DNA from 3 places in the Labrys sp. HAY1-8F genome. Region 3 is predicted to be linked to each of the others. Evidence: riboswitches for the same ligand, from Rfam matches in the RefSeq annotation. Region 3 holds a riboswitch; each other region holds the start of a gene.
What was found. Region 3 has a riboswitch for cobalamin ahead of ACR9ZN_RS25785 (CbtB domain-containing protein). Riboswitches for the same ligand answer to the same signal wherever they lie in the genome.
Positions count from the first base shown of each region.

Region 1: it holds a riboswitch for cobalamin, as region 3 does, so the genes downstream of both, ACR9ZN_RS13275 (ribonucleoside-diphosphate reductase subunit alpha) here and ACR9ZN_RS25785 (CbtB domain-containing protein) in region 3, are expected to answer to the same signal.
Region 2: it holds a riboswitch for cobalamin, as region 3 does, so the genes downstream of both, metE (5-methyltetrahydropteroyltriglutamate--homocysteine S-methyltransferase) here and ACR9ZN_RS25785 (CbtB domain-containing protein) in region 3, are expected to answer to the same signal.

Region 1 covers NZ_JBPGWZ010000002.1:912,531-917,737, reverse strand. The annotation lists gene ACR9ZN_RS13280 (ribonucleotide-diphosphate reductase subunit beta) at 1-774, opposite strand, end outside; gene ACR9ZN_RS13275 (ribonucleoside-diphosphate reductase subunit alpha) at 903-3,815, opposite strand; cobalamin riboswitch at 3,925-4,244, opposite strand; gene metE (5-methyltetrahydropteroyltriglutamate--homocysteine S-methyltransferase) at 4,346-5,207, opposite strand, start outside.
Region 2 covers NZ_JBPGWZ010000002.1:899,316-912,044, reverse strand. The annotation lists gene metE (5-methyltetrahydropteroyltriglutamate--homocysteine S-methyltransferase) at 1-1,031, opposite strand, end outside; cobalamin riboswitch at 1,295-1,492, opposite strand; gene ACR9ZN_RS13265 (fumarate hydratase) at 1,903-3,543, shown strand; gene ACR9ZN_RS13260 (porin) at 3,906-5,072, shown strand; gene ACR9ZN_RS13255 (NAD(P)-dependent oxidoreductase) at 5,143-6,060, opposite strand; gene recA (recombinase RecA) at 6,370-7,443, shown strand; gene alaS (alanine--tRNA ligase) at 7,658-10,309, shown strand; gene ACR9ZN_RS13240 (hypothetical protein) at 10,314-10,502, shown strand; gene ACR9ZN_RS13235 (arginine deiminase family protein) at 10,540-11,331, shown strand; gene ACR9ZN_RS13230 (ABC transporter permease subunit) at 11,441-12,169, opposite strand; gene ACR9ZN_RS13225 (ABC transporter permease) at 12,172-12,729, opposite strand, start outside.
Region 3 covers NZ_JBPGWZ010000002.1:3,611,119-3,623,847, forward strand. The annotation lists gene ACR9ZN_RS25755 (alpha/beta hydrolase family protein) at 1-397, opposite strand, end outside; gene ACR9ZN_RS25760 (rhomboid family intramembrane serine protease) at 701-1,876, opposite strand; gene cobT (cobaltochelatase subunit CobT) at 1,873-3,762, opposite strand; gene cobS (cobaltochelatase subunit CobS) at 3,899-4,885, opposite strand; gene ACR9ZN_RS25775 (J domain-containing protein) at 5,179-5,775, opposite strand; gene ACR9ZN_RS25780 (CbtA family protein) at 6,244-7,008, opposite strand; gene ACR9ZN_RS25785 (CbtB domain-containing protein) at 7,027-7,239, opposite strand; cobalamin riboswitch at 7,270-7,415, opposite strand; gene ACR9ZN_RS25790 (histidine phosphatase family protein) at 7,548-8,102, shown strand; gene ACR9ZN_RS25795 (UDP-glucose dehydrogenase family protein) at 8,218-9,534, shown strand; gene ACR9ZN_RS25800 (efflux RND transporter periplasmic adaptor subunit) at 9,957-11,123, shown strand; gene ACR9ZN_RS25805 (efflux RND transporter permease subunit) at 11,139-12,729, shown strand, end outside.

The sequences.
Region 1 (5,207 bases), 2.7 Mb from region 3:
GATGCCGAAGTTTAGATGGATGCTCTCGTCGCGCAGGATGTACTGATACTGCTCGGCGATCCCCACCATCTTGTTGCGCCGGCCGAGCGAGAGGATCTGGGCAAAGCCGGTATAGAACCACATGCCCTCGAAGATGACGTAGAACGCGACGAGATCGCGCAGGAAGGCCTGGTCGGCGTCCGGCGTGCCGGTCTTGAAATCGGGATCGTCGAGATGCTGGGTATGCTTGAGCGCCCAGGCCGCCTTGTCGGTGATCGAGGGGATCTCGCGATACATATTGAAGAGTTCGCCCTCGTCGAGCCCGAGGCTCTCGACGATATATTGGAAGGTGTGGGTGTGCACCGCCTCCTCGAAAGCTTGGCGCAGCAAATATTGCCGGCATTCGGGGTTGGTGAGGTGGCGGTAGATCGCCAGGACGATATTGTTGGCGACCAGGCTCTCGGAGGCGGCGAAGAAGCCGAGATTGCGCTTGAGCATGCGCCGCTCGTCCTGCGTCAGGCCGTCCTTGGACTTCCACAGCGCGATGTCCGCTTGCATCGATACCTCGGTCGGCATCCAATGGTTGTTGCAGCCGGCGAGATATTTCTCCCAGGCCCATTTGTATTTGAGCGGCAGGAGCTGGTTTACGTCGGCGCGGGCATTGATCATCCGTTTCTCGTCGACCGTGACACGGCCGCCCTTGCGGTCGATCGCGCCGAGGCCGGTCGCATCCGCCGTGCTCTGTGGCAGGGGAAGCTGGGCTGCGGGCGAGGTGGGTTCGGACCAGTCGAGCATCGTCATCGTTTTCTTATCCTCAGAGCGTTTTCCAGAAAAGTTGATAGACTTTTCGCTTAAGAAAACGCGTCAAAACAAAGAGTTGGAAAGCAAGGCGCGAAAGGGAAAAATCGCACCTCGTTCTCGGCTCACTGGCACGCTTCGCAGTCGGGGTCGTGGATGGAGCAGGCCTTGCCCCACGCTTCCGACTGCAGTGTTTCCGGCTGAGTCTCGATCAGGATCGGCGCGGCCGCTTGCGGCACCGTGGCAGAGACGGCGTTGAGCTTGCCGTCGGTGCCCTTCAGCGTCGATTTCTCGACATGGGTGGCCGACTGCGAGCGCAGGTAATAGGTCGTCTTCAGGCCACGCTTCCAGGCCAGGCGGTAGAGCGTATCGAGCTTCTTGCCGGAGGGATTGGCGATATAGAGGTTGAGCGACTGGGCCTGGTCGATCCACTTCTGCCGGCGCGCCGCGGCTTCGATCAGCCAGGCGGTGTCGATCTCGAAAGCGGTGGCGTAAAGCGCTTTCAGCTCTTCGGGGATGCGATCGATCTGGCCGAGAGAGCCGTCGAAATATTTGAGATCGGAGATCATGACCTCGTCCCACAAGCCCCGTGCCTTGAGATCGTGGACCAGGGCCGAGGTCACCACTGTGAAATCGCCCGACATGTTCGATTTCACGAAGAGGTTCTGATAGGCCGGCTCGATTGACTGGGACACGCCGCAGATGTTGGAGATCGTCGCCGTCGGCGCGATCGCCATGGTGTTGGAATTGCGCATGCCGACGGTCTTCACCCGCTCGCGCAGGGCGTCCCAGGGCAGGGTCGTGCCGGTGTCGAAGGCCACGTTGTCGCGCGTCTCGGCCAGCAGGCCGACCGAGTCGATCGGCAGGACGCCCTGCGACCACAGCGAGCCATCGAAACTGGGGTAGCGACCGCGCTCGGCCGCCAGGTCTGTTGAGGCCGAGATGGCATGGAAGGACACGGCTTCCATGCTCTCGTCGGCAAAGCGCACGGCGGCTTCGGAGGCATAGGGCAGGCGCAGGGCCTGCAGGGCATCCTGGAAGCCCATGATGCCGAGACCGACGGGCCGGTGCTTGAGGTTGGAACGCCGTGCCTCGGGAATGGTGTAGAAATTGATGTCGATGACGTTGTCGAGCATGCGCATCGCCGTCGTCACCGTCGCCTTGAGCTTGTCGAACATCAGGCCGTCGGCGTCGACATGGGCAGCGAGGTTGACCGAGCCGAGATTGCACACGGCAACCTCGTCATGGGAGGTGTTCAGCGTAATTTCGGTGCACAGGTTCGAGGAATGTACCACGCCGACGTGACGCTGGGGCGAGCGGATGTTGCAGGGGTCCTTGAAGGTGATCCAGGGATGCCCGGTCTCGAACAGCATGGTCAGCATCTTGCGCCAGAGATCGATGGCCCGGATCTGCCTGAAGACGCGGAGCTCGCCGCGCGCGGCGCGTGCCTCATGCGCCTCATAGGCGACCTTGAAGGCGGGACCGTAGAGGTCGTGCAGGTCCGGCGTTTCGTCCGGTGAGAACAGGGTCCAGGGGCCATCCTGTTCCACACGTTCCATGAACAGATCCGGCACCCAGTTGGCGGTGTTCATGTCATGGGTGCGGCGGCGGTCGTCACCGGAGTTCTTGCGAAGATCGAGGAATTCCTCGATGTCGACATGCCAGGTCTCCAGATAGGCGCAGACCGCGCCCTTGCGCTTGCCGCCCTGATTGACGGCGATTGCGGTATCGTTGGCGACCTTGAGGAAGGGCACCACGCCCTGGCTTTCGCCATTGGTGCCTTTGATATGGGCGCCGAGCCCACGCACATTGCTCCAGTCATTGCCGAGGCCACCGGAATATTTGGCGAGCAGCGCATTGTCCTTCACCGCCTTGAAGATACCTTCGAGGTCGTCGGACACAGTGGTCAGGAAGCAGGAGGAGAGCTGGGCGCGCAGCGTTCCCGAATTGAACAAAGTCGGCGTCGAGGCCATGAAGTCGAAGGAGGAGAGAAGATCGTAGAACTCGATCGCCCGTGCCTCCCGGTCGATCTCGCGCAAGGCCAGGCCCATGGCCACGCGCATGAAAAAGGCCTGCGGCAGCTCAAAACGCGTGCCGCGCACATGCAGGAAATAGCGGTCATAAAGTGTCTGCAGCCCGAGATAGTCGAACTTGAGATCGCGTTCGGGCTTGAGGGCAGCGGCAAGGCGGGCGAGGTCGAAGCGGCCGAGCTCCGGGTCGAGCAGTTCGTTGGCGATGCCGACGCGGATATAGTCATGGAAATACTCGGCGTAGCGGGTCGCCATCTCGGCCTGCGTCGCCTGGTCGGGATGGCCTCCGACGAAGCTGAGCGCCTCGCGGCGCAGCTTGTCGTTGAGCAGCCGGGCGCTGACCTTGGCGTAATCAGGTTCGGTCTCGATCAGGGTGCGGGCGGCGAGGATCGGCGCGATCGCCAGTTCGTCCTGGCTGATGCCGTCATAGAGATTGCGCTGCGTCTCGTTCAGCACGGTCTCTGCATCGGTGTCGGCAAGACCTGCGCAGGCTTCGCGCACCAGGGCGGTGAGGCGCGCGTGGTCGAGCGGTAACAAGGAGCCCTCCGCCGTCTTCATCCGCAGGGCAGGGGCGATGGCGGTCCGTGCCTCTGTCTCGGTTGCTCGTTCCAGGGCGCGCTCTTGGGCGTGCTGTTCGCGATAGAGCACATAGGCACGCGCCACCTTGTGGTGTTCGCCGCGCATCAAGGCGAGTTCAACCTGGTCCTGGATGTCCTCGATATGGAAGGTTCGGCCCGCATCGGCACGGCGGGTCAGGCCGGCAACGATCTGGGCCGTGAGTTCGGCGACAATGTCATGCACCCGGCGCGAAGCAGCGGCCGAATTGCCCTCGACGGCGAGAAAGGCCTTGGTCAGGGCCACCGAAATCTTGGAGGCATCGAAAGGCGTGACGCCGCCGTTGCGGCGAATGACCTGATAGCCCGGTTCCGAGGCCGGCTTCGCCCTATCGGCGCCGGTAGCCGGAAAAGGCGTCTTTGTGGTCGTGGCAGTTTCGAGATCGAGAGACATTCGGCAAACCCCAAAATGTTGGAGGCTTGGGCCGAAGGAACGCGTTCCGCGTCGGCGCAGGCATATGCGCCACGAGCAAAGCGATCCGTCGGGGCACCCCGCCCGAGGAAACGATAACCAGCCACAGGCAGGTCTCCTGGCTCGCGGGTCGTTGCGAACTGTCTGCCTTCCCGGCGAAGGGCGGGTTGAACCCGCCTTCCGGCCAGTGGCACAGCGACAGCCCGCTCTCCGCTTACAGTTGCGGGGGCAGCCCCGGCTTTGCCCTAGAGCGTCTTGTGTTTTGAAGCGTCGCTTCAAATCGAAAAGACGCGTCGAACAAAAAGTTCGAGGAAAAAAGCGTTTTCACCAAACGCGCTTTGCTCTCGGGCTCACCGGATTCCCTCTTAGCCTCGGACAGCGAATCCGAGGACCTGTGGATACAGCATCTAGTATGTCTGGGTGCCTCTATGTCAATACATGGTGTGTGATGCCCTTTTTTTCAACGGGGACAAGGCGTGCCGGAGGACGAAATTTGTCCCCCGGCAGGTTTTTCACGCGGACGCCGCCACTCTCGCTGGAGCGGTCTCTTCACGAAGTTTGCGGGCGGCGGCAACCATGTTGACGAGGGCCGGGCGGACCTCGTCCCAGCTGCGGGTTTTCAGGCCGCAATCGGGGTTGACCCAGAGCTGATCGCCGGCGATCCGCTCGCGTGCCTTGGCAAGGAGGTCGCGCATCTCCGCCACGGTGGGGCAGCGGGGAGAGTGGATGTCATAGACGCCCGGCCCGATCTCGTTGGGGTAGCGATAGGCCCGGAACGCATCGAGAAGTTCCATTTTGGACCGGGCAGTCTCGATCGAGATCACGTCTGCATCCAGGCCTCCAACGGCATGGATGATGTCGTTGAACTCCGAGTAGCACATATGGGTGTGGATCTGCGTGGCATCGTCGACGCCTGAGGCGGCGAGGCGGAAACAGGCGACCGCCCAGGTCAGATAGGCCTCCTTTTCGGCGTGTCTGAGCGGCAGGCCCTCGCGAATGGCCGGCTCGTCGATCTGGATGATGCGGATGCCGGCCCGTTCCAGATCGCCGACCTCGTCGCGCAAGGCGAGGGCGATCTGCCGGCAGACCTGCTCGCGCTCGAGGTCGTCCCGCACGAAGGACCATTGCAGCATGGTGACCGGTCCGGTCAGCATGCCCTTGACAGGACGCTTGGTCAGGGATTGTGCGAAGCGTGCCCATTCCACCGTCATGGCCCGGGGACGCGAGACATCGCCATAGATGATCGGCGGGCGCACGCAGCGCGAGCCATAGCTCTGGACCCAGCCATGCTGGGTAAAGGCATAGCCGGCCAGTTGCTCGCCGAAATACTGCACCATGTCGTTGCGCTCGAATTCGCCATGCACGAGAACGTCG
Region 2 (12,729 bases), 2.7 Mb from region 3:
ACGCGGTGGGGGCCGAGGGCTGCAACCGCCGGCTCGATCCGATCAAGAAGGGCAGTCAGGTTGCTCCGCCAGACATTGCGCCCGTCGATCACGCCCAGCGATAGCACCTTGTCGGCGCTGGCTCGTGCGACCGCCTGCCCGAGCTGGCTTGGCGCCCGCACCAGGTCGAGATGCAGGCCGGCGCTGGGCAGGTCGAGTGCCAGGTCGAGATTGTAGCCGAGGCCGCCGAAATAGGTCGCGATCATGATCTTCAGATCGGAGACCGTGCTGGAAAGGACGCCATAGGCATGGCGCAGGGCGGCCCGCGCGTTCTCGTCGAGATCGAGCACGAGACAGGGTTCGTCGAACTGCACCCAGTCCGCGCCGGCCGCGGCCAACCTGTGCAGGATCTCGGCATAGACGGGCAAGAGGCCTGGCAGCAGGGTGAGCGGATCCAGGCCCTCGTCCTTGCTCTTGCCGAGCAGCAGATAGGTCACCGGGCCGATGAGCACGGGGTGCGTGTGGAAGCCGAGCGCTACGGCCTCCCTGAATTCGTCAATGGGCTTGGCCGAAGCGAGTTCGAAGGCCTGGCCGCGGCGAAATTCGGGAACCATGTAGTGATAGTTGGTGTCGAACCATTTGGTCATCTCGAGAGCGGGGACACCGCCGCCGCCATGGCAGCAGCCCTCATGGCCACGATCGTCATGGCCACGATCGTCATGGCCACGATCGTCATGGCCCCGCCTGCCGCGCGCCATGGCGAAATAGGTCGAAAGCGGGACGGAGCCACCCTCCCAGCCATATTGAGAGGGGATGGCACCGACCACGGCGCTCATATCGAGAACCTGATCGTAGAGCGAAAAGTCATTGGACGGGATATGGGTAACGCCGAGCAGGCTCTGTCGAGCCCAGTTGCTCGCGCGCAACTGGGCTGCCGTTGCGAGCAAGGCGGTCTCGTTCTGCCTTCCGGCCCAGTGGGCTTCGAGGGCCGTCTTGAGTTCGCGACGTGGGCCGATGCGTGGCGTGCCGAGCGTCGAAATGGGAATGGACATGCGCGTCTCCGGCCGGTGACCGATAGGTCCCGGTTCGTGGTGAATGGATCGGATCGAGGAGGGAGCGGCGTACCGTCAGGGCACGCCGCAACGCATTCGTCGTCGAGCAGTCGGATCGACTGCACCTTCACGCATGATGGCAGTTTGAAGCTTGAACATCGGCAGACCCCATGAAGAACTGGGGGCAAAGGCCGTACGGGAGCGCCTGACGCGGCCAAGGACATTGACTTGGTCAAGCAACCACCGGGACACCCCGCCCGAGGACGTTTACATTCGTCGGGGCAGGTCTCCTGGCTCACGGCTCACCGAGCTTGCCTGCCTTCCCACCTGCGCAGGGCAGGCAGTGGCATGATGAGGCAAGTTCTCGCCGTCTACAGTTGCGGGGGCAGCGCCGGCATCGCACCGGCTTCCCTCTTAGCTTCCATTGCGAGAATGGAAGAACCTCGACTGGGCAAGCAAACGACAAGACGTCGTGAAAGTCAAGGTCGACATAAAGACATGTTTATATAGGCATGCCATGCGATCATAGGTTGCCCTTGGATCGCGACCTCGCGGCGGCCTTTGCTCGGCTTCAATCGCAACCACAAGCCCGGTGTCGATGGCGGCGCCTGCCTGAGTGCCTCGTCTGGCCGTGCACGAAAGGCCGAGGGGGCTTCAGCATGGAACGATTCCAATTGATCATAGGCAGCGGTGAGAAAAACGACTAAATCAGGGCCAAACCGGTGGCACCCCTGCGCCACCTCTGCCAGCCCTGGAGCAAAGCGCGTTTAGACGGAAACGCTTGTTTGCTCTAGCTCCTTGTTTTGACGCGTCTTTGCGATTCTTGCCGAAGCCGTCAAATCGCAAAACGCTCTGTTCGGAGATCCTCTCCATGCCTGCCGATTCCGCTGCCAATTCCCGCTATCCCCACGTTCCCCTGTTCCCCCTGGGAGCGGACGAGACGCCCTACCGCAAGCTGACCAGCGAGGGCGTGCGGGTCGAAAAGCTCGGAGGCAGCGAGATTCTGCAGGTGGATGGCGAGGCGTTGCGGCTTCTGGCCGAGCAGGCCTTCATGGACATCAATCATCTCTTGCGCCCCGGCCATCTCCAGCAATTGCGCAACATTCTGGAAGATCCCGAGGCGACGGACAATGACCGCTTCGTCGCCTATGACCTCCTCAAGAACGCCAACATCGCCGCCGGTGGCGTGCTGCCGATGTGCCAGGACACCGGCACGGCCATCGTGATGGCCAAGAAGGGCCGCAAAGTCTGGACGGAAGGTGAGGACGAGGGCGCCATCGCCCAGGGCATCCGCGATGCCTATGAGAAGAAGAATCTGCGCTATTCGCAGCTCGCACCGCTGTCGATGTTCGAGGAGAAGAACACCAAGACCAATCTGCCGGCCCAGATCGACATTTCCGCGGAAGGGGAGGAGGCCTACAAGTTCCTCTTCGTTGCCAAGGGCGGCGGCTCGGCCAACAAGACCTTCCTTTATCAGGCCACACCCTCCATCCTGTCCAAGGACCGCCTGATCGCTTTCCTGAAGGAGAAGATCCTCACGCTCGGTACGGCAGCCTGCCCGCCTTATCATCTGGCGGTGGTGATCGGCGGTACCTCTGCCGAAATCACGTTGAAGGCCGTGAAACTCGCTTCGGCGCGCTATCTCGACGGCCTGCCCACCGAGGGCTCCGAACTCGGCCATGCCTTCCGCGACCTCGAGCTCGAGAAAGAAGTGCACAAGCTCACCCAGTCGCTCGGGGTCGGCGCCCAGTTCGGCGGCAAGTATTTCTGCCACGACGTCCGTGTCATCCGCCTGCCGCGCCATGGCGCCAGCCTGCCGATCGGCCTTGGCGTTTCCTGCTCGGCCGATCGCCAGGCCATGGGCAAGATCACCCGCGAGGGTGTCTTCCTCGAGGAGCTCGAGCACAATCCGGCGCGCTTCCTGCCGGAGATCGATGAGAGCAAGCTTGGCGGGGCGGTGGTGAAGATCGACCTCAACCAGCCGATGTCTGACATCCTGGAAACCCTGTCGCGCCATCCGGTAAAGACGCGCGTGTCGCTGACCGGCACCATCATCGTGGCCCGCGACCTTGCCCATGCCAAGCTGCGCGAGCGCCTGGAAGCGGGTGGGGGGATGCCCGATTATCTCAAGAACCATCCTGTCTACTATGCCGGCCCGGCCAAGACACCCGCCGGCTATGCCTCGGGCTCCTTCGGCCCCACCACGGCGGGCCGGATGGACGCCTATGTCGACCAGTTCCAAGCGGCCGGCGGCTCGATGGTGATGCTGGCCAAGGGCAACCGTTCCGCCCAGGTCCGCGAGGCCTGCGCCAAGCATGGCGGCTTCTATCTCGGTTCGATCGGTGGCCCCGCCGCGCGCCTCGCCCAGGACTGCATCAAGAAGGTCGAGGTGCTCGAATATCCCGAGCTCGGCATGGAAGCGGTCTGGCGCATCGAGGTCGAGGACTTCCCGGCCTTTATCGTCATCGACGACAAGGGCAATGATTTCTTCAAGGAACTTAATCTGGGTTGAGTTCGCTCACCCTGCTTTTCGGCGAGGCCTCTTCCTGAAAAGGGAGGGGCCTTTTTCATGCACGTTCTGCGTGTTGTTGCAAAATCGCAACTGTCATGGACAAAGCCCTTTTGTGTCAGAACGATGACTCACCTTAACATTGTGTAATGTCTCGCCTGGGAGGAAAGCTTCGATATCGCGGTGCACAACGACCGCGCCTCTTCGATTGGCTGAATATTGGTTTGCCAGCTTTTCGAAGAGAGCGGCCCTGATTGAGGGCTATATTATAAGATCGGGGTATTTCCATGTCTATTCGTGCAATTTTACTCGGCGCTGGCGCTGGATTGCTCAGCATCGTCGCAGCTTCTGCTGCGGACTTGCCCATGAGCAAGGGCGAAGCCGTTGAATATGTGAAGGTCTGTACGGCGTTCGGTCCGGGCTTCTTCTACATTCCGGGCACCGATACCTGCCTCAAGATCAGTGGCCAGATCCGGGCCGACTATTGGTATGCGCAGGCGCCCAGCAATGCGACGGGCAAGCGCAACATCAGCCAGACGCAGTTTCGAACCAATGCCCGCATCCGCTTCGATGCCCGTACCCAGACCGACTGGGGCATGCTGCGCTCCTTCTTCGAACTCCAGGCTGAATCGAATGCGGGTGCGGCCACGCACGACACCTTCCAGGTGCGTCAGGCCTATCTGCAGTTTGGCGGCTTGACGGCCGGTTACGCCTGGTCGCCTTACGCCTTCTACGATCCCAATTATCAGGCCGAGTTTTTCGCCCCTTATTTCGGCGAGCAGGGCCGGCGTAACCTGATCAGCTATACGGCTCAATTCGACAAGGCCTACGCCACCCTGTCGATCGAAGATGGCCGCGATCATCGTGCCAACACCACAACCTTCGGCAATACCGGCAATGCCAACATTCGTGGCCTCGGCGGTTCGCAGGTGCCCGACATCGTCGGCGTGATCGGCTATGACGACAACAAGAACGGTTGGGGCCGCCTGCAGATCATGGGCGCTCTTCACCAGAATCGCTCCGCCGTGTCGAATTACGGTGACAAATGGGGCTACTCGATCGGCTTCGGCGGCAATGTGAACATTCCGGTTCTGGAAGGCGGCTATGTGGCCGTCGAAGCCAGTTATGCCGATGGTGCGACGCGCTATCTCGGTGTCGGCGCTGCTTCCAACCCGAATGGGTCCTCGCTTCTGGGTATCGGGGGCTGGGATGCCTATCCGACCAACGGCGCGCCATATGATCTCGACAGCGCCAAGGGCTTTGCCGTGCAGGCCGAGGCTGGCCTGAACGTTACCAAGCAACTGCAGGCCGTGCTGTTTGGTGGTTACCTGGACTTCGATGCGCCGCGCGTGGCGACCAACGTCAGCGACAATTTCAAATATTACGTCATCGGCGGCCAGGTGAACTACACTATCGTCAAGGGCTTCATTGCCGGCGCTGAAGTCTGGTACCAGAACAAGGACGCGGAGGGCGCGAACACCAAGACGGTCGACGCTGTCGGTGCAGGTGTGCGTCTGCGCCGCACCTTCTGATCCGGCCTATAGAGGAAAAAGCATGGACGCCGCGCTCTCCTGGGCGCGGCGTTCCTGTCTTCGGCGCCGGTCAGTTCTGATTGGCCGGGATGAGATCGGTGCCGTTCAGGCTGCCGATATAGTCGGTGAGCATCGGCACGTAGCGCTCCGCACCGCCGGCGGCCATCGCCACGCCGAACGAGTTCTTCACGGCATTGCCGATCGGATTGACCAATCCTGCCGCACTGGCCATCGCCTCCAGATAGCTTAGATCCTTGTAGGCGTTGGCGATGGTGAATTTGTGGGCATCCTTGTCGCCCTCCAGGACCCAGCGCGAGAAGGTCTGGTAGAAACCGCAATCCATGCGGCCGCCGCGGATGACGCTGTCGAAGCGTTTGGGTGTGATGCCGACCTTCTGCGACAAAGCGAGGGCCTCGGCATAGAGGGCGGCATAGCCCAACGACAGGAAATTGTTGAGCAGCTTCATGCGGTGACCGTCGCCCGTGCCACCGATATGCACGATGCGTCCGGCCCAGGTTGATATCACCGGCTTGAGGCGCTCGAACAGGGCGTCGCTTGCGCCGACCATGGTATCGAGCGTGCCTTCCCAGGCTTCCTTCGGCGTGCGGCCGAGCGGCGCATCGGCGTAATCGATGCCGGCTTCGGCGAGTTCGGCCGCGAGGGCGAGGGTGGAATTGGGATCGGAGGTCGAGCAGTCGACGACGACGGATCCCGGCTTCAGGCCGGCCTTCAGCCCATCGGGACCGTGTACAAGCGCTTCCACCTGTCGCGAACCGGTGACGCAGAGGAAGACGACGCTGGAAGCGGCGCCCACCTCGCGCGGGGTCTTGGCCTCCTTGGCGCCGCGGGCCACGAGATCCTCCACTGGCGCCCGGTTGCGGTGGCCCATCACCGTCAGCGCGTAGCCCTTCTCCACGATGTTCTTGGCCATGCCATGGCCCATATAGCCGACCCCGATGAAGCCGACGCTTTCCTGCGCATTCGTCATTGCAATCGTCCCGTTTCCTGTCCCGCATTTCCGACGCGGGTTGCCGGCGCATCCTGCCGACGGTGAGTGTGGACGGGGAGGGGCTTCGGGCGCAAGCCCGATGGTGCAATGGTATGATGATTTATCGAAGGTCGGCAGTCAGCTTCTGTTAAATAAGAACGATGAGAACAAAAATAGAACTTGCATGAATGAGAACAAAATGGGTACATACCGCCACGGGGCTTTGAATTGCGACAAGATGCAAGCCCAGTGTTGAAAACGATTGGTTCGGATGACGAATCCGTTCGTGCTTGATAGGGAAACGGGCATATGAGTCAGACGCAGCTGCGCTTGGTCGAAGGAAGCTCCATGGACAAGACGAAGGCGCTCGACGCCGCCCTATCACAGATCGAACGCGCTTTCGGCAAGGGCTCGATCATGCGGCTCGGCAAGGGTTCCAAGACGATGGAGGTGGAGGCGATCTCCACCGGCTCCCTTGGTCTCGATATTGCGCTCGGTGTCGGCGGCCTGCCCAAGGGGCGTGTCATCGAGATCTACGGGCCGGAATCCTCGGGCAAGACCACGCTGGCGCTGCACAGCGTCGCCGAGGCCCAGAGGAGAGGCGGCGTTTGTGCCTTCATCGACGCCGAACACGCGCTCGATCCGGTCTATGCCCGCAAGCTGGGCGTCAATCTCGACGAATTGCTGATCTCGCAGCCCGATACCGGCGAACAGGCCCTTGAAATCTGCGACACGCTGGTGCGCTCGGGGGCGATCGACGTCATCGTCATCGATTCCGTGGCGGCGCTGACGCCCAAGGCCGAAATCGAAGGCGAAATGGGCGATGTGCAGCCCGGCCTGCAGGCCCGCCTGATGAGCCAGGCGCTGCGCAAGCTGACGGCCTCGATCGGGCGTTCCAACTCGATGGTCATCTTCATCAACCAGATCCGCATGAAGATCGGCGTGATGTATGGCAGCCCGGAAACCACCACGGGCGGCAACGCCCTGAAATTCTATGCCTCGGTCCGCCTCGACATTCGCCGAATCGGCGCGATCAAGGACAGGGAAGAGGTGGTCGGCAACCAGACCCGCGTGAAGGTCGTCAAGAACAAGGTGGCGCCGCCCTTCAAGCAGATCGAATTCGACATCATGTATGGCGAAGGCATCTCGAAGGTGGGCGAATTGGTCGACCTCGGCGTCAAGGCCGGCGTGGTCGAAAAATCCGGCGCCTGGTTCAGCTATGAGAGCCAGCGCCTCGGCCAGGGCCGTGAGAACGCCAAGCAGTTCCTCAAGGACAATCCGGATGTGGCGGATAAGATCGAGGGCCAGATTCGCCAGAATGCCGGCCTGATTGCCGAGCGTATCCTCGACAATATTGACCCGTCCGAAGCCGAGGGCGAATGAGGTCGGCCTCGACCGGCTTCTCACGTCTGGCCTAAGCAGAGCCAATTCACACCGAATAACCCGCCTGTCGCTCCCGGCAGTCGGGTTTTTCATGTATGCGCGCCTCGACAGGCCGAAACAGCCCCGCTACAACGCCCCACCACCATGTTGCTGGCCATGCCGAAAGGAAGGGACCAGCCAAAACAGGCATTTAGGCCAAATAGGCAAATTGGACATGAGCGGCGTCAACGAGATCCGATCCACCTTCCTCGACTATTTCGTGCGGAACGGCCATGAAGCCGTGGCGTCTTCGCCGCTGGTGCCACGCAACGATCCGACCTTGATGTTCACCAATGCCGGCATGGTGCAGTTCAAGAACGTCTTCACCGGCATCGAGAAGCGCCCCTATTCGCGCGCCGCGACCTCGCAGAAATGCGTGCGCGCCGGCGGCAAGCACAATGATCTCGACAATGTCGGCTACACGGCGCGGCATCACACCTTCTTCGAGATGCTCGGCAACTTTTCTTTCGGCGATTATTTCAAGGATCGCGCGATCGAGCTCGCCTGGAACCTGATCACCAAGGATTTCGGCCTGCCGGCTTCCAAGCTCTTGGTGACCGTCTACTCCGAGGACGATGAGGCGCATCGGCTGTGGAAGAAGATCGCCGGCCTGTCGGACGATCGCATCATCCGCATTCCGACCTCGGACAATTTCTGGCGCATGGGCGATACCGGGCCCTGCGGCCCCTGTTCGGAGATCTTCTACGATCATGGCGAGCATATCTGGGGTGGGCCGCCCGGTTCGCCGGATGAGGATGGCGACCGCTTCATCGAGATCTGGAACCTCGTCTTCATGCAGTTCGAGGAACTGGTCGGTGGCGAGCGAGTCAACCTGCCGCGCCCCTCGATCGACACCGGCATGGGCCTCGAGCGCATCGCCACCGTGCTGCAGCACAAGCACAACAATTATGACATCGACCTCTTCCAGGCCTTGATCCGCGCGTCGGTGGAAGCAATCGGCGTGCCGGCCGAAGGGCCGGCGCTTGCCAGCCATCGCGTCATCGCCGACCATTTGCGGGCTTCCTCCTTCCTGGTCGCCGACGGCGTGCTGCCGTCGAACGAGGGCAGGGGCTATGTGTTGCGCCGCATCATGCGCCGCGCCATGCGTCACATCTCCCTGCTCGGCGCCAAGGATCCCGTCATGTGGAAGCTGGTGCCCGCGCTGGTGCGCGAGATGGGCGCCGCCTACCCCGAACTCGTGCGGGCCGAGGCCCTGATCAGCGAGACCCTGCGCCTGGAAGAAACCAGCTTCCGACGCACGCTGGAGCGCGGCCTTGCCCTGCTCGACGCCGAGACCGTGAAGCTCGGCGACGGCCAGGTCTTTTCGGGTGATGTCGCCTTCACCCTCTACGACACCTATGGCTTCCCGCTCGACCTGACACAGGATGCGCTGCGCGCGCGCAACATCTCGGTCGATCTCGAAGGCTACCAGGCTGCCATGCAGCAGCAAAAGGCCAAGGCGCGGGCCGCCTGGGCGGGATCCGGCGATGCGGCCACCGAGACAGTCTGGTTCGGCCTGCGCGAGCAGGTCGGCGCCACCGAATTCCTCGGCTACGAGACGGAGACCGCCGAAGGCGTTGCCCTGGCCCTGGTCAAGGACGGCAAGCCGGTCGATCACCTCGGCAAGGGCGAGAAGGGCTTCCTGATCCTCAACCAGACGCCGTTCTACGGCGAGTCTGGCGGCCAGCAGGGCGATGCGGGCACGGTGCAGGCCGGTGACCTGAAGGTCACCGTTACCGATACCCAGAAGAAGCTCGGCGATCTCTTCGTGCATGCCGTCACCGTCGAAGAGGGCACGCTCAAGGTGCAGGAGCCGCTCGAACTCGTGGTCGATCATGCGCGCCGCTCCGCGATCCGCGCCAATCACTCGGCCACGCATCTTCTGCATGAGGCCTTGCGCCTGACGCTGGGCGATCACGTTGCCCAGAAGGGCTCCTTGGTGGCGCCCGACCGTCTGCGTTTCGACTTCTCGCATCCCAAGCCCATTTCGGATGAGGAACTCAAGGAGATCGAGGATCTCGCCAATGCCATTGTGCTCGACAACAGCGAGGTGACCACGCATCTCATGAGCGTGGACGATGCGATCGCTTCCGGTGCGCGCGCGCTGTTCGGCGAGAAATATGGCGACGAGGTCCGGGTCGTCTCGATGGGGCAGCGCCAGCCCGGCTCGAACAAGGCCTGGTCAGTGGAATTGTGCGGCGGCACCCATGTGCGGCGTACCGGCGACATCGGCCTGATCCGGATCGTCTCCAACGGCGCGGTCGCAGCCGGCGTGCGGCGCATCGAGGCGATGACGGCGGACGGAGCCCGTAAGCATCTGGTCAATGAGAGCCGTCTGCTCCAGGGCTTGGCCGATGTGCTGCGCACGCCCGTACCCGAAGCCGGGGACCGCCTTGCCAATCTGGTTGAGGAGAACCGCAAGCTCGAACGGGAACTGACCGAGGCGCGCAAGAAGCTCGCCATGGGCGGCGGCGGGGGCGACAGCGAAATCCGCATGGTCGGCAAGACCCGGCTGCTGGCCAAGGCGGTCACCGGCATCGAGTTGAAGGATCTCAAGGCGCTGGCGGACGAAGGCAAGAAGCAGGTCGGTTCCGGTGTCGTCGCCATCGTGGCGACCTCCGAGGATGGCCGTGCCGGCCTTGTCGTCGGTGTGACGGCGGACCTCACCGGCAGCTTCAATGCCGTCGATCTCGTACGCAAGGGCTCGGAAGCTCTCGGCGGCAAGGGTGGTGGTGGACGGCCCGACATGGCCCAGGCCGGTGGCCCCGACGGTGCCAAGGCCCAGATTGCCCTCGACGCCATCGCCGCAGCGCTGGCAGAGGCCTGAGCCGATGGCCCAGCCCAACACGCCGAACTGGATGAGGCCGCTCTGGGTTCGCGTGCTGCTTTGCGTGCTGCCGGCGGTCTGGGCCGGGGTCGAACTCTACAATGGCAACCAGTTCTGGGGCCTGATGTTCGCGGCTGTCGCCGCCTATGGGCTGTGGACCCAGGTCATTCAATATCGTCCGCCGGAAGAGTGAAGCTGGCGGGCTTCAATCCCCTTCGAACGGAGCCGGTATGAGCGCCTATCCCGTCTATGCATTCGACAATGCCATCGTGCGCCTGCCGCCGGCGAGCGTGACCCAGGGCCTGCGGGCCGAGGATCGGGGTGCGCCGACCCATGAAGGGGTTTCGACCGAGCACCGCCTCTATATCGAGGCCTTGCAGGCTGCGGGGGTTGCCGTCGAGGTACTACCTGCCCTGGAGACTTTCCCGGATTCGCTGTTCGTGGAAGATCCGGCCCTGGTGTTCCCGGAAGGCGCGATCCTGCTGCGGGTCGGCGCCAAGAGCCGTTTCGGCGAGACGGCCGAGATTGCGCCCGTGCTGTGCGGCCGCTTCGACAAGGTCCTGGCGTTGCAGGGGCCGGGTTTTGTCGATGGCGGTGATGTGCTGGTGACGCCCCAGGCGGTGATGATCGGCCTCTCCGACCGCACCACGCGGGAAGGTGCGGAGGAACTGATCCGCCTGTTGGCTGAACTCGGCCGCAAGGGCGTCGTCGTCACCACGCCGCCGGGTGTGCTGCATTTCAAGTCCGATTGTTCGTTGCTCGACGATACCACCATGCTGTCGACGGACCGACTCGCCGCCTCGGGCGTGTTCGAGGGCATGCGGGTACTGCTGACGCCGGAAGGCGAGGAGGCGGGTGCCAACGCGCTGCGGGTGAACGACCGGGTTTTCATCGGCATCGACTATCCCCGCACGGGAACCTTGCTCGAAGCTGAAGGCTATAGCGTCGTCCGGCTGCCGACATCTCAAATCGCCAAGATCGATGCAGGCCTGTCCTGCATGTCGCTGCGCTGGCACGCCTGAGGCGGCGTTCCGCCGCCAATATCCGTACCGCCGCCAATATCCGTAGACTTTCATGAAGACCGAGCCCGGGGAGCCGATTCTCGACCGGCGTCTCGGGTTCGGTTGTTTCTCAGTGCGGTTTCATCGTCTTGGCGAAACCAGCCTCCAGGCGCCTGTAGACAGCTTCGATCACCAGCGTGGTGATGAGATAGCCGACCGCCACCACCAGGAGCGGGGTATAGGTGATCGCCTCGCGTGAGCGGATGATGTTGATCTGGCCCAGAAGGTCCTGGACGCTGACCAGATAGGCCAGAGCGGTCGATTTCAGGCAGAGCACCGTCTCACCGGCAAAGGTCGGCATCATCGCCTGCATGGCGCGGGGCAGCCAGATGCGGCGCACCAGCGCGAAGCCGCGAAAGCCGTAGGCGCGAGCCGCTTCCAGCTCGCCACGGGGCACCGACAGCAGGGCCCCGCGCACGACTTCGCCGACATAGGCGCCGACACTCAGCACCAGGGCGAAGATGACGTAGTAATAGCCATCCTTCAGGATCGGCCAGATGAAGGATTGCCGGATGCCGGGGATGGAAGGAAAGAGCGAGCCCAGGCCCTGGTAATAGACGAACATCTGCACCAGCAAGGGCGTGCCGCGAATGACGGACACGAAGCTGGAGGCGATGGCGTAGACCAGCTTGTTCTTGGAAACCCGGCCGAAGCCGACCAGAACGGCCAGGGGAAAACCGAAGAGCAGTGAGAAGAACAGCAGCTTCAATGTGGTGAAGAAGCCGCTGAGGATGGCCGGCCAATATTTGCCGATCCAGCCGAAATTGTCGAAAAACCAGCTTGCCAGATCCGCGGCCATGGTCACCCCAGCTTGGGAGTCCAGCGCCGGATGTGACGCTCGAACATTTTGATGAAGATGTTGGAGAATTGCGTCAGCGCGTAATAGATCGCGCCGCAGAGCAGCAGGAAGGGAAAATACATGCGCGTCGACGCCGCAGCCTGCACGGCCGTGAAGGTGAGCTCGTTATAGCCGACCACGAAAATCAGCGCCGAGTCCTTCAGCATGGTCATCCAAAGATTGGTCAGGCCGGCAAAGGCGAAGGGAATCATCAAGGGCAGGATGACGCGCCGGAACAGGCCGAAGCCATGCATGCCATAGGCGCGGGCCGCCTCGACCTGGCCTTTCGGCAAGGCGAGCACGGCACCGCGCAGAATCTCCGAGGTATAGGCACCGTTGACCACGCCGAGCACGGTGATGGCGGCGAAGAAACCGCCGATTCCCAGCGTGCCATAACCCAGCCACGCCATCAGGGCATTGAGGCCCTGCTGACCGGCATAATAGAGGATCAGGATCAGCAGCACCTCGGGCACGGCGCGGCAGATGGTGGAGTAGCCATTGGCGAGCGCGACCAGCCAGCG
Region 3 (12,729 bases):
TCTCCGCGGCGGATCTGTTCGCCCCGGTATTGCCGGGATGGGTGGGAGCCGCCACCACGAAGCCTTGCTCCGCCAAAGGGGCCGCAATCCAGCTCAGGGCTTGGGCATTGCCGGCCAGGCCGGCCCCATGGGAGAGCAGTATCAGCGGAAACTTCCCCGGCACGATGGGGGCGTTGCGCCGTGCGGGCGTTCCCGTGAAGAACACGCCGTCACCGACCACGACAGGCTCACCGCCAGGCTGCGCAGGATACCATACCGTTACCTCGAGATCGGTGCCGCGCTCCCTGGAAGGAGCGGCAATCCAGCGGACGCCGGCACCGCCATCGGCGGCCGGCGCCTGCTGCGCCATCATCGTGGCGCAAAGGGCGACAGCCCAAACCATGATCCATGCCTTCATCGAAATTCTGGCCCCGTGGTCGCATGCCTGCAAATGCATCGAGATACGGGTAGGGGCATGTTTCGCCGCCAAGCGCGACCTCGATCGCGTTCAGCTACGCCCGGAATGCGTTTCAGGAAACGCGGCCGGGCCAACTTACTGGCGGGAACGCCTTGGTCGATGCGGCGCAGGGGACCGCCTTCTTCAGGGATGCGGGGGTCTTGCGGCGTGCGCTAACCACCGTCAGCGAGATCAAGAGCGCTTAGAGGATGAGACGTTTGAGAAAATGCGCGGCTATTGTCATATCCCGGCGCCGAGGAGCCCTCAATCCTCGCTGGTCAGCCGTCTCAGGCCGGACTGGCTTTCGGCTATCGTCGGATCCTGGCTCAAGGCGGCCCTATAGTCGGCGATCGCCTCTTCGCGCCGGCCCAGGGCTTCGTAGATATGGGCGCGGGTGTCGAGAATGGCGGCGTCATTCGGTTCGGCCTTGAGAGCGGCATCGGCATCCGGCAGGCCTTCTTCGGCGCGCCCGAGCTTGAACAGGGACCAGGCCCTCAGATTCCGTACCGCGGCGTTGTCGCGCCCGCCCTTGATGGCGATATCGACATCGCGCAATGCGGCGACATAGTCGTCGCGCTGGGCGAGGATACTGGCACGCAGGAGAAGGGCATCCAAATTGCTTGGGTCAGCGGCGAGCGCCTGGTTGGCCCGATCCTGCAGATCGTCGAGGCGACGCGTTGTCAGCCCCTGGCGATCGGTACCGAATTGCCAGGCCAGCGAGGCTGTGTTGCCGAGCCCGAAGGTCAGAGACAGGAAAGCGAGGCTCGCCAGCGTAAAGGCAAGGCGACGAGGCTCCTGGAAGGGACCGATGCGCCGGGTGATGAGCATGGCCGCAGCCAGGCCGCCGAGAAAGCCGCCGAAATGGCCGGCATTACTGATACCGGGATTGAGCAGCCCATAGAGGAAATTGAGGGCCGCCCAGAAGGCGGCGTTGGTCATCAGGGCCCGGCCGAAGGCGTCGCCGCGTCGGGCGCCATAGAATAGGATGGCACCGAGCAGGCCGAACACGGCCCCGGAAGCACCGAGGGAAGAGGGTTCGCCCCACAGCACCGAGGCGGCTGCTCCGGCAATTCCACCGATGGCATAGATCACGAAGGCCTGCAGCCGCCCATAGCTCCGCTCCACCATCGGCATGACCTGCAGCAGCGAGAACAGGTTCAGCGCCAGATGGGGCAGGCTGGCATGCAGGTAGGGCGCGGTGAACAGTGTCCATAGTCGCCCCTGCATGAAGGGGACTTGGCCGCCGGTGCCGAGCGTGTAGAGGATCTCCTGGGATGGCTGCCAGAGTATCCGCCCCAGATTTTCGGGCGAGCCCGCGAACCAGGCCGTCGCCAGCACCGCAACGAGATAGAGCCCGCCGCAGATCGCGCCCAAGAGATAGGCCAGGGGCATCGGCCCGAACAGGGCCCGATGCCAGAGGGATTGCTGTCCGGAGCTCACGCCGCCGCTCGGCGCGAGCCCGACGACCCGGTCTCCTCGAAGAGTTCGGCGAGCTTGTCGGTCATGACGCCGCCGAGCTCCTCGGCGTCGACGATGGTAACGGCGCGCTTGTAGTAGCGCGTGACGTCATGGCCGATGCCGATGGCGATCAGCTCCACCGGCGAGCGGGTCTCGATATCCTCGATCACCCAGCGCAAATGGCGCTCCAGATAGTTGCCGGTGTTGACCGACAAGGTGGAATCGTCGACCGGGGCGCCGTCTGAGATCACCATCAGGATGCGCCGGCTTTCGAAGCGCCCGAGCAGGCGCTGATGGGCCCAGGCGAGCGCCTCACCGTCGATGTTCTCCTTGAGCAGGCCCTCGCGCATCATCAGGCCGAGATTCTTGCGGGCGCGGCGCCAGGGCGCATCGGCCGATTTGTAGACGATGTGCCGGAGATCGTTGAGACGGCCCGGGGAGGCCGGCTTGCCTGCTTGCAGCCAGCTCTCGCGGGACTGCCCGCCCTTCCAGGCCCTGGTGGTGAAGCCGAGAATCTCCACGCGCACGCCGCAGCGCTCCAGCGTGCGCGCGAGGATGTCAGCACAGGTCGCCGCCACCGTGATCGGGCGTCCGCGCATCGAGCCGGAATTGTCGATCAGCAGCGAGACCACCGTGTCGCGGAAATCGGTGTCGCGCTCGTGCATGAAGGAGAGGGCGGAGGTCGGATCGATGATGACGCGCGACAGTCGCGCCGGGTCGAGCATGCCTTCCTCGAGATCGAAATCCCAGGAGCGATTCTGCTGGGCCATCAGGCGGCGTTGCAGCCGGTTGGCCAGGCGTGCCACCACGCCCGACAGGCTGGAAAGCTGCTTGTCGAGATAGGCGCGCAGGCGATCGAGCTCCTCGGGGTCGCACAGATCGGGCGCCTCGACGATCTCGTCGAAACGGGTGGTGAAGGCGCGATAGTCGCTGGCCCGCCGCTCGTTGTCGCGATGCTCGGGCGGCCGCCAGGGCTGGGCAGCCTCTTCGGCGTCGCCGGTCTCGGTGTCGTCGGGCATGTCGGAGGAGGGCGACTCGGCATCCTGCGTCTCGCCGTCCTGGGAATCCTCGTCCTCGGTCTCGGTTTCCTCGAGCTTCATGGAGTCGGAATCGTCCTGGACCTCGCCCTGGTTCTCCTGGTTCTCGCCCTCCTGCTCGCTCTCGGCGTCATTGTCGCGATCGTCGGAGTCATCCGTGTCGGCCTGCGCCTCTTCGGACAGGCCCATATGGGTCAGGAGGTCGTTCATGGCGCGGGCGAAGGCGCGCTGGTTCTCGATCACGCTGTCGAGGCGCGCCAGATCCTTGCCGGCCTTTTCCTCGATGAGCGGGCGCCACAGATCCACCAGCTTGCGGGCCGGCTCCGGCGGAGCGAGGCCGGTCAGCTTCTCGCGCACCATCAAAGCGAGGGCATCCTCGACCGGAGCCTCCTCGCGGGCGCGGATGTCCTCATATTTGCCGCCGCGGAAATAGCGGTCCTCCAGCATGGCGGTGAGGTTGTTGGCCACGCCCGTCATGCGGCGCGAGCCGATCGCCTCGCAACGGGCCTGCTCGACCGCATCGAACACGCTGCGCGCCTGCTCGTTCTGGGGAGCATGCCGGCGATGGACGGCCGGATCGTGACAGGCGAGCCGCAGGGCCATCGCATCGGCCTGGCCGCGCACGATGGCCGCGACATGGGCGTCGAGCTTGCGCGGCGGCTCGGCAAGGCGCGCCTTGTCCGCCATCAGCATCGGCTTTTCCGAAGCGAAGGTCACTTCGAGATCCGGCTTGCGGGCTATGGCGCGCAGGGCTCCGGCCACCGAACGCTTGAATGCGTCGTTGGGAACATCCTTGGGCTTTTCGCCGGGCTTGCGGTTTGTCGTCATGATCCCTGTCGATCCTGGGAGCGCGGGCGTCAGCGCTGTTGGTGTGCCGGTCTTCAGACCGGCATTTCTTGCCCGCGCCGCTGCAATGCCGGTCCAACTCCATCACTTGATGGGGCTGGGTAGACCGGCACACCCGATGTTACGTCAGCGCGACGTTCACCGAGCTCTCGGCCAGCTCCGCGCCGAAAGCGCGCTGGTAGAACTCGGCTACGAGGCTGCGTTCGAGCTCGTCGCACTTGTTGAGGAAGGTGACGCGGAAGGCAAAGCCGATATCGTGGAAGATATTGGCGTTCTCGGCCCAGGTCAGCACCGTACGCGGCGACATCACGGTGGAGAGGTCTCCATTCATGAAGGCATTGCGGGTGAGATCGGCCACACGCACCATCTTGTTGACGATGTCGCGGCCGTTCGGGCTCTTCTGGTAGTGCTTGGCCTTGGCCAGCACGATGTCGACTTCCTTGTCATGCGGCAGATAGTTCAGCGTGGTGACGATCGACCAGCGGTCCATCTGGCCCTGGTTGATCTGCTGGGTGCCGTGATAGAGACCGGACGTATCGCCGAGGCCCACCGTATTGGTGGTGGCGAACAGGCGGAAGGCTGGATGAGGGCGAATCACGCGCTTCTGGTCGAGCAAAGTGAGCTTGCCGGAGATTTCCAGCACGCGCTGGATCACGAACATCACGTCGGGGCGGCCGGCATCATATTCGTCGAACACCAGGGCGATGTTGTTCTGCAGGGCCCAGGGCAACATGCCGTCGCGGAATTCGGTGACCTGCTTGCCGTCTTTGAGAACGATGGCGTCCTTGCCGACGAGGTCGATACGCGAGACGTGGCTGTCGAGGTTGATGCGAACGCAAGGCCAATTGAGCCGGGCGGCGACCTGCTCGATATGGGTCGACTTGCCGGTGCCGTGATAGCCCGTCACCATCACGCGGCGATTATGGGCAAAGCCCGCCAGGATCGCCAGGGTCGTCGGCTTGTCGAAAAGATAATCGATATCGAGGTCCGGAACGTGGTCGGAGGACTGGGAATAGGCCGGTACTTCGAGATCCGTGTCGAAACCAAACAGCTTTTTGGCCGAAACCATGATGTCCGGCAGATTGGCCGGTGTCGTTGCGTCAGTCATTATGCCTTCCTTGGCTGGCGCCAGGACGGCGCAGCCGACAATCAGTTCCAGCGGGCCGGCGGTACTGGCCCCACCGAATTTCCCAGTCTCGCCAGGCGGGCATGGAAAATTCCGCGTCGTCTCCATAGCGTTTTGTGATTTGGTGGAATCACCAAGAATCGCAAAGACGCGTCGAACCAAAGAGTTAGAGCAAAAAGGCGTTTCCGTCTAAACGCGCTTTGCTCTAGGTCGGGCGGGATCCCCGGGATTGGAACGCGCTCCAAACCTGGAAGCCTCGCCGGTGGTGCGGGCGCTCAGCAGAGCCCAGCGCTACGCAGCGTATTATAGGCCTGGATGATCCCGCGCAATTTATCTTCGCTGGATCTGTCCCCGCCATTGGCATCGGGATGGAGGCGTTTGACCAATGTTTTGTAGCGTGCCTTGATCTCGGGGCCGCTGGCCGTTTCCGGCAGATCGAGCGCCTCGAGGGCCTTGCGTTCCAGCAATTTCAGGCGTCGCCTTTCCGGTTCCGGCGCACTCTGCGTGCGTCCGAAGCCGTGCTCGCCCTCGAAGAAGCCGAAGCCGTCATGGATCTCCGGGCCAGGTTGCGGCCCTTCGCCGCGCTTCTTGGCCCAGGGATTGACGCCCATCGTCCAGGTCGGGCGATGGCCTGTGGCGGCATCGCGCTGATAGGCGCTCACCGAGTCGTCCGGCAGGCCTGCGAAATAATTGTAGGTCTTGTTGTATTCGCGAACGTGCCCCAGGCAGAAATGCCAGAACTGGCCTTCGCGGTTGCGCCCCTTGGGCGCGCGAAATTCACCGGCGTTTCGGCAGCCGGCATGTTCGCATAGCTGTACGCTCGCCGGCTGGACCTCTTCGGCCCTTGGGCGCACCCGGATGCGATCAAACAAGGGCGAGTCCAGATCCATAATGACACACTATGCGAGGGTGAACACAAATGGGCAAGCATGAGCTTGGACGCAAGAGCGTTTTGTAATTTGAGTGAAGCATGTCAAATCGCAAGGACGCTCCAGCCAATCCAAAGGACTGGCTTGGAACCAAACAGTGAGAGCAAACAAGCGTTCATACCTGAACGCGCTTTGCTCTGGGGTTAATTGAGGCGGAATGCCGCTGCAGATTTTGAAATATGGGGTCTGCTGACCCGAAAAAGAAAGAGGCCGCCGAATGGCGGCCCAAGTCTTAGGGAGGAAACGCCCAAGGAGGGCAGTGGGGGAGCGCAAACGCGCATCCACCACGTGCCTAAAGTGATCCTGATGCATTCATTTCGCAAGTGCGAAATGAAAGAAATTTTGAAAACAGGTCCAAAACCGGGCTAGTGTTGTAAAAATGCGACGTTTGACGCGGGCGGTTGGCCTTTTTCAGCGGCTGGCGGAGGTTTGCAGCAACTTCTGTGCTGCAACGCCGAAGGCGATCCCGAGCGTTGCCCATAGCACGGCATGGATGCCGAGCGAGGCAACGCGGAACTTCCATAGCACCGTGGCCGAGAAATCCGCCGGGATGTCGTTGACGGCCGGCAGGATCTGCATGGCGACCACCATTACCACCAGATAGGCGGCCGCCCCCACCAGGTTGGCGTTCCAGCGGCCGAGGCTGGCGGCGAGACGGTTCGCCGTGCCCAGGGCGGCCGCCATCGTCACCAGGGAGAGCAGGATCGTGCCGAAATAGAAGGCGGTCCGCAGGCCGATCGTGTCGGGATTGCCAACGGCCGGCGGCGTCGCCGGATATTTGATCTGCGGTACCAGCATGATGGCGGCAAAACCGACGAGCGCGATCACCCCTGCTGTCGCGCGCGGGCTGAGCGTGCCGATCCGTCCCTGCGCGAAGGCGAAGACCAAAGCGAAGATGCCGCCGAGGGCTGCGCCATAGACGACCATGCCGGTCATGAGGCCATAGCTGGACTGCACCGGCCGGCTGACCGGGTCTTCCTCATGTTCATGTGCTGCGGCCGGCTGGGAGGTTGCCGGCGTTGCGGATGGTGCCGGCGCGGCGGGGACCGCGTGGCTTTCCTCATAGGCGATAGCGGCATCGACCTGTGGTTCACCGAAGACCCAGGCGAAGCCAGACGCCAACAGTCCGGCCAGGATGCCGATCAGCATCCCCCGGATCAAAAGCGATCTAACCATGTCGTTTGCCTATGCGCCCTAGTGGCAGGGGAAGCCGAGCAGATGGCGAGCGTCGTGCACGAATTCGTGGATGTAGACGCCGGGAATCAGCGAGGTCGCACCTTGTTCGGCGCCGACGAAATAAATGGCGAGTACGGCCAGGAGCACGGTGAAGAGCGCCCAGGGCAAGATCTCGCGGATCGGGATGGTGATCGGCTGCTGGGCGACGGGTGCCAGAGTTGCGGTGGTCATGAAAAGCTCCTTGGGATTACGCGTCCCGCTACGAGTCATGCTGCCTTGGAAGAGGTCTGACTTGCGGACAGCGCCCAAGCGCCGCCGTTCACAGTGGCGCGACCGTGCCGGATTCACACCGGCTTCCCACCCTTGGCAAAGCCCTTCCATAAGAGCCCAAGTCACGAACATGTCAATATTCCGGAAGCGACTTAGAGCATAAGTTGCGCGACTTTTTGGACGATACCATGCGTTGAAACAAAAACTTAGGGAGCATGATCCGATTGGTTCGGTCGAATCATGCACTCTAAGTCTTGGGAACTGCCGTCATGACACCACGCCTGATCCTGCTGTGCCATGGGGCTACGCCTGCGGTGCGCGCAGCGGGTTTTCCCCTCGATGAGGCGCTCGATGCAAGAGGGCTGGCTGCGGCGCGGAAGCTGGAAGGGCATTTCGGCAGGCCGGCCCGCATCCTGAGCAGCCCGGCGCTCAGGGCTCGCCAGACCGCGCAGGCCCTCGGCCATGATCCTGAGGTCGATGAAGCCCTGCGCGAATGCGATCATGGCCGCTGGGCAGGGCTTGCCCTGGACGCGGTAGCGGCCGCCGAACCCGAGGCGCTCCGGGCATGGCTGACCGATCCGGATGCCTGCCCGCATGGCGGAGAGAGTGTTGCAACCCTGATTGCGCGGGTCGGCGCCTGGCTCGATGGCAAGCGGTTCGAGGGGTATACGCTCGCCGTTACCCACGCTTCGGTGCTGCGCGCCGCGGTCGTTCACGCCCTCGGGGCCCAGGCTCGTTCTTTCTGGCGTATCGATGCCGCCCCGTTGGCGACAGCCGATCTCAGGCCATCCGGCCGGGGCTGGTCGCTGCGGTTGGGGGCATAGAGGCGTTGAGCAGGGCCCTCCAACGGAGTTCCTCTCTTTTTTCGTCATTGGCATGTCGCCGGGCCTTTTGTAGACACGCGTCTGACGGATTGGTCGTCCAAACAGGATTGATGTCATGCGCGTTGCAATGATCGGTACGGGTTATGTCGGCCTGGTGACGGGGGCCTGCCTCGCCGATTTCGGCCATGTCGTCACCTGCGTCGACAAGGATCCAGCCAAGATCGAGGGCCTGCTGGCCGGCCGCATGCCGATCTACGAGCCGGGCCTCGAGGATCTGGTGGCCCGCAATGTGCGTGAGAAGCGCCTGTCCTTCACCACCGAGCTTGCGCCCGCCGTCCGCGATGCCGCCGTGGTGTTCCTGGCTGTCGGCACACCCTCGCGCCGCGGCGACGGGCATGCGGATCTGTCCTATGTCTATGGCGCGGTGCGGGAGATCGCGGCGGCGGTCGAAGGCTTCACCGTGGTGGTGACCAAGTCGACCGTACCGGTCGGCACCGGCGACGAAGTCGAGAGGCTGATCCGCGAAGTCCGTCAGGACGCCGATGTCAGCGTGGTGTCAAACCCTGAATTCCTGCGCGAGGGCGCGGCGATCGAGGATTTCAAGCGTCCGGACCGCATCGTGGTCGGCACGGAGGAAGAGCGGGCCAAGGAGGCGATGGCCGAGGTCTATCGCCCGCTCCATCTCAATCAGGGGCCGTTGCTGTTCACAGACCGACGCACCTCCGAACTGATCAAATATGCCGCCAACGCCTTCCTGGCGACCAAGGTCACCTTCATCAACGAAATCGCCGATCTGTGCGAGAAGGCCGGCGCCAATGTGCAGGAAGTGGCGCGCGGCATCGGCCTCGACAACCGCATCGGCTCCAAATTCCTGCATGCGGGTCCGGGGTTCGGTGGCTCGTGCTTTCCCAAGGATACGCTGGCGCTGCTGCGCACCGGCCAGGAACATGGCGTGCCCTTGCGCATCGTCGAAGCGGTGGTCGGCGTCAACGATGCCCGCAAGGCGGCGATGGCACGCCGCGTCATCGCGGCCCTCGACGGCAACATCGCCGGCAAGACGGTGGCCCTGCTCGGCCTCGCCTTCAAGCCGAACACCGACGACATGCGCGACAGCCCCTCGATCCCGATCGTGCTCGCCCTGCAGGACAAGGGCGCCCGGGTGCGCGCCTACGATCCCCAGGCGATGGAGGAGGCGCACAAGACCCTCAGCGATGTCGATTATCGCTCCAGCGCCTATGATTGCCTCGACGGGGCCGATGTTGCCGTGATCGTCACCGAATGGGACGAGTTTCGGGCGCTTGACCTCGAACGGGTCAAAAGCCTGCTCACGCGGCCGGTGATCGTCGACCTGCGCAACATCTACCGGCTCGACGACATGAAGCGGCACGGCTTTCGCTATGAGAGCATCGGGCGCGAGGGGACGACACCCTGACCTTTTTGCGGGCGAGCTTGGCTCAGGCCCGGTGCTGCTCCCAGGACAGGGTCAAACCCGCCCGTTTCGGGAAGGGATTGATGCGCTTGGCTTGTAAATGGCCGGAATGTGGGTCCGCCGGCGTCAAGTACCGGCGCGAGAAGCGGCGGGCCTGTTGCGGATTTGCATCAAGTCCCAACTCACGGTTGCAGGGCGGCGATCTTGATTGGATCAAAGCGGTAAGAATTATCATACTATAAGGCCCACACGGCGATTCTGCCCCGATTCCGGCCGGCCGAGCGCTGAACAGGATCTCCGAACCTGCCCTGATGGGTGCAGGCTGGGAAATCCTGCAGGATTTTCAGACGCCAGCTCCAGTGCCCGCGACAAGGCCATTAGCCATGCGGGCGGTTTGGCTGAGGCGCTTGCTTGCGAGGATGTTCATGTCGAGGTTGCGTCGCAAAATAGGTCGGCTGGCCGCCGGCGTACTGGCTTTGGCGGCCCTCGAGGGGGTGGGCACCGCGCTCGCCCAGCAAATGCCGGCCATGCCGGTGACGGTGGCCAATCCGGTCAGTCGCAAGATCACAGAATCGGTCGAGTTCACCGGTCGTTTCCAGGCCTGGCCGCAGGTGAACATCACCTCGCGTGTCACCGGCTATCTCGACAAGTCCAGCTTCGTGGAAGGATCCCTCGTCAAGGAGGGCGACGTGTTGTTCTCGATCGATCCGCGCCCGTTCCAGGCCGCGGTCGACCAGGCGGCCGCCCAGGTGAAGATCACGCAGACCAGGATCGACCTGACCAAGGCCAATCTGGCGCGCGCCGAGGCGTTGAGGAAGACCGGCAACGTTACCGATGCCACCTACCAGGCCAACCTCCAGGCCTATCAGGAAGCGGCGGCCTCGATCAATTCGGCCAACGCGGCCCTCGCAACGGCCAAGCTCGACCTCAACTATGCCACCATCGCCGCACCGATCTCGGGCAGGATCGCCCGCCAGCTGGTATCGCGCGGCAATCTGGTGGTAGCCAACTCGACCTCGCCGCTGGTGTCGATCGTCGCTGTCGACCCGATCTATTTCTACTTCGACTTCGACGAGGCGAGCTACCTTGCCTATCAGCGGGCCTCCAAGCACAAGATGGATGCAGGTGGCACCGAGCCCGCGCTGACGGCCGAGATCGGCCTGTCGGACGAGAAGACCTTCTCCCACAAGGGCACGCTCGACTATCTCGCACCGCAGGTCGACGCCCAGACCGGCACCGTCACGGCCCGCGCCAAGATCGCCAATGCCGACGGCTTCCTCACCTCCGGCCTGTTCGGGCGCGTTCGCATCACCATCGGCGAACCCTATGAGGCGCTGGTCGTGCCCGATGTGGCGGTGGGCCAGTCGGCACAAGGGCGCTATGTCATCGTGGTCGGCACCGACAAGATCGCCAATATCCGCCCAGTAGAACTGGGCCCGAAATTCGGCAGCTTCCGCGTGATCAAGTCGGGCCTCAAGCCCGAGGACCAGGTGCTGATCAATGGCCAGATGCGCGCCCGCCCGGGCGGCGAGGTCGTGCCGCAACCCACCAAGCTGGACGTGCCTGAGACGCTCGTTCCCGACCCGAACTGATCGGGAGCGCAACTCATGAAATTCGGCCATTTCTTCGTCGACCGCCCGATCTTTGCCGCCGTCGTTTCGATCGTCACGGTGGTGATCGGGCTCGTCTCCTATGTCGGACTGCCGATCGCGCAGTTCCCGCAGATCGCCCCACCGACCGTGGTGATCAACGCCACCTATCCCGGCGCCAATGCCCAGACCATCGCCGAAACGGTGGCCGCTCCCCTGGAGCAGTCGATCAACGGCGTGGAGGGGATGATCTACCAGACATCCCAGGCCACCAACGACGGCTCGCTGCAGATCACAGTCACCTTCGCTACGGGCACCGATCTCGACATCGCCCAGGTGCAGGTGCAGAACCGTGTCTCCTCTGCCGAGCCGCGCCTCCCGGCCGAGGTGCGGGCGCTGGGCATCACGGTCAACAAGTCCTCCTCCGACTTCCTGCTGATCGTCACGCTCTATTCGCCGGATAATTCTATCAACGACTATGGCATCTCCGATTATGCCATCCTCAACGTCAACGACATCCTCGCTCGCGTCGACGGCGTCGGCTCGACCTTCGCCTTCGGCCTGCGCGAGCCCTCGCTGCGCGTCTGGCTCGATCCGAACCGCCTGGCCAGTTTCGACCTGACCGCCGGCGACGTCGTGCAGGCCTTGCGCGAACAGAACGTGCAGGTCTCCGGAGGCACGCTCGGCGCCCAGCCTTCGCCCAACAACACCACCAGCGAGATCACGGTCACTACCCAGGGCCGCTTCCAGGACGCCGAGCAATTCCGGAACGTGATCATCAAGTCGACACCGGACGGCCGCCTGCTGAAGCTGCGGGATGTCGCCCGCGTCGAGGTTGGCGCCAAGCAATACGGCTCCAATCTCTATCTCGACGGGCAGTCCACAGTGGGCATCGCTCTGTTGCAGCGGCCCGGATCCAACGCGCTGGCCACCGCCGATCGCGTCAAGGCTAAGATGGACGATCTCGCCAAGGCGTTTCCGCCGGGACTGAAATATTCCATCGTCTATAATCCCACCGAATTCGTCTCGGCCTCGATCGAGGCTGTCTACGAGACTTTCTTCGAGGCGATCGTGCTGGTGGTGATCGTCGTCTTCGTCTTCCTGCAGTCCTGGCGGGCGGCGATCATCCCGATCATTGCCATTCCCGTCTCGATCATCGGCACCTTCGCGGTGATGGCGGGGCTCGGCTTCTCGCTCAACATGCTCACGCTGTTCGGCCTGATCCTGGCGGTGGGCATCGTGGTCGACGACGCCATCGTGGTGGTGGAGAATGTCGAGCGTAACATCCATGACGGCATGACGCCCAATCGGGCTGCCCATGTCACCATGGACGAGGTCGGCCGCGCCGTGATCGCCATCGCCCTGGTGCTGTGCGCGGTGTTCGTGCCCACCGCCTTCATCCCCGGCATATCCGGTCTGTTTTACCAACAGTTCGCGGTGACCGTCGCGGCCGCCACCGTAATATCGGCCTTCAACTCACTGACCCTGTCGCCTGCGCTCGCCGCCCTGCTGCTTAAGCCGCACGATGCCGATCACAAGAGCCGTTTCTTTCTGCTGCGCTGGCTGAAGGCGCTTGGCAACGGCTTCAATCGCGGCTTCGACAAGTTGT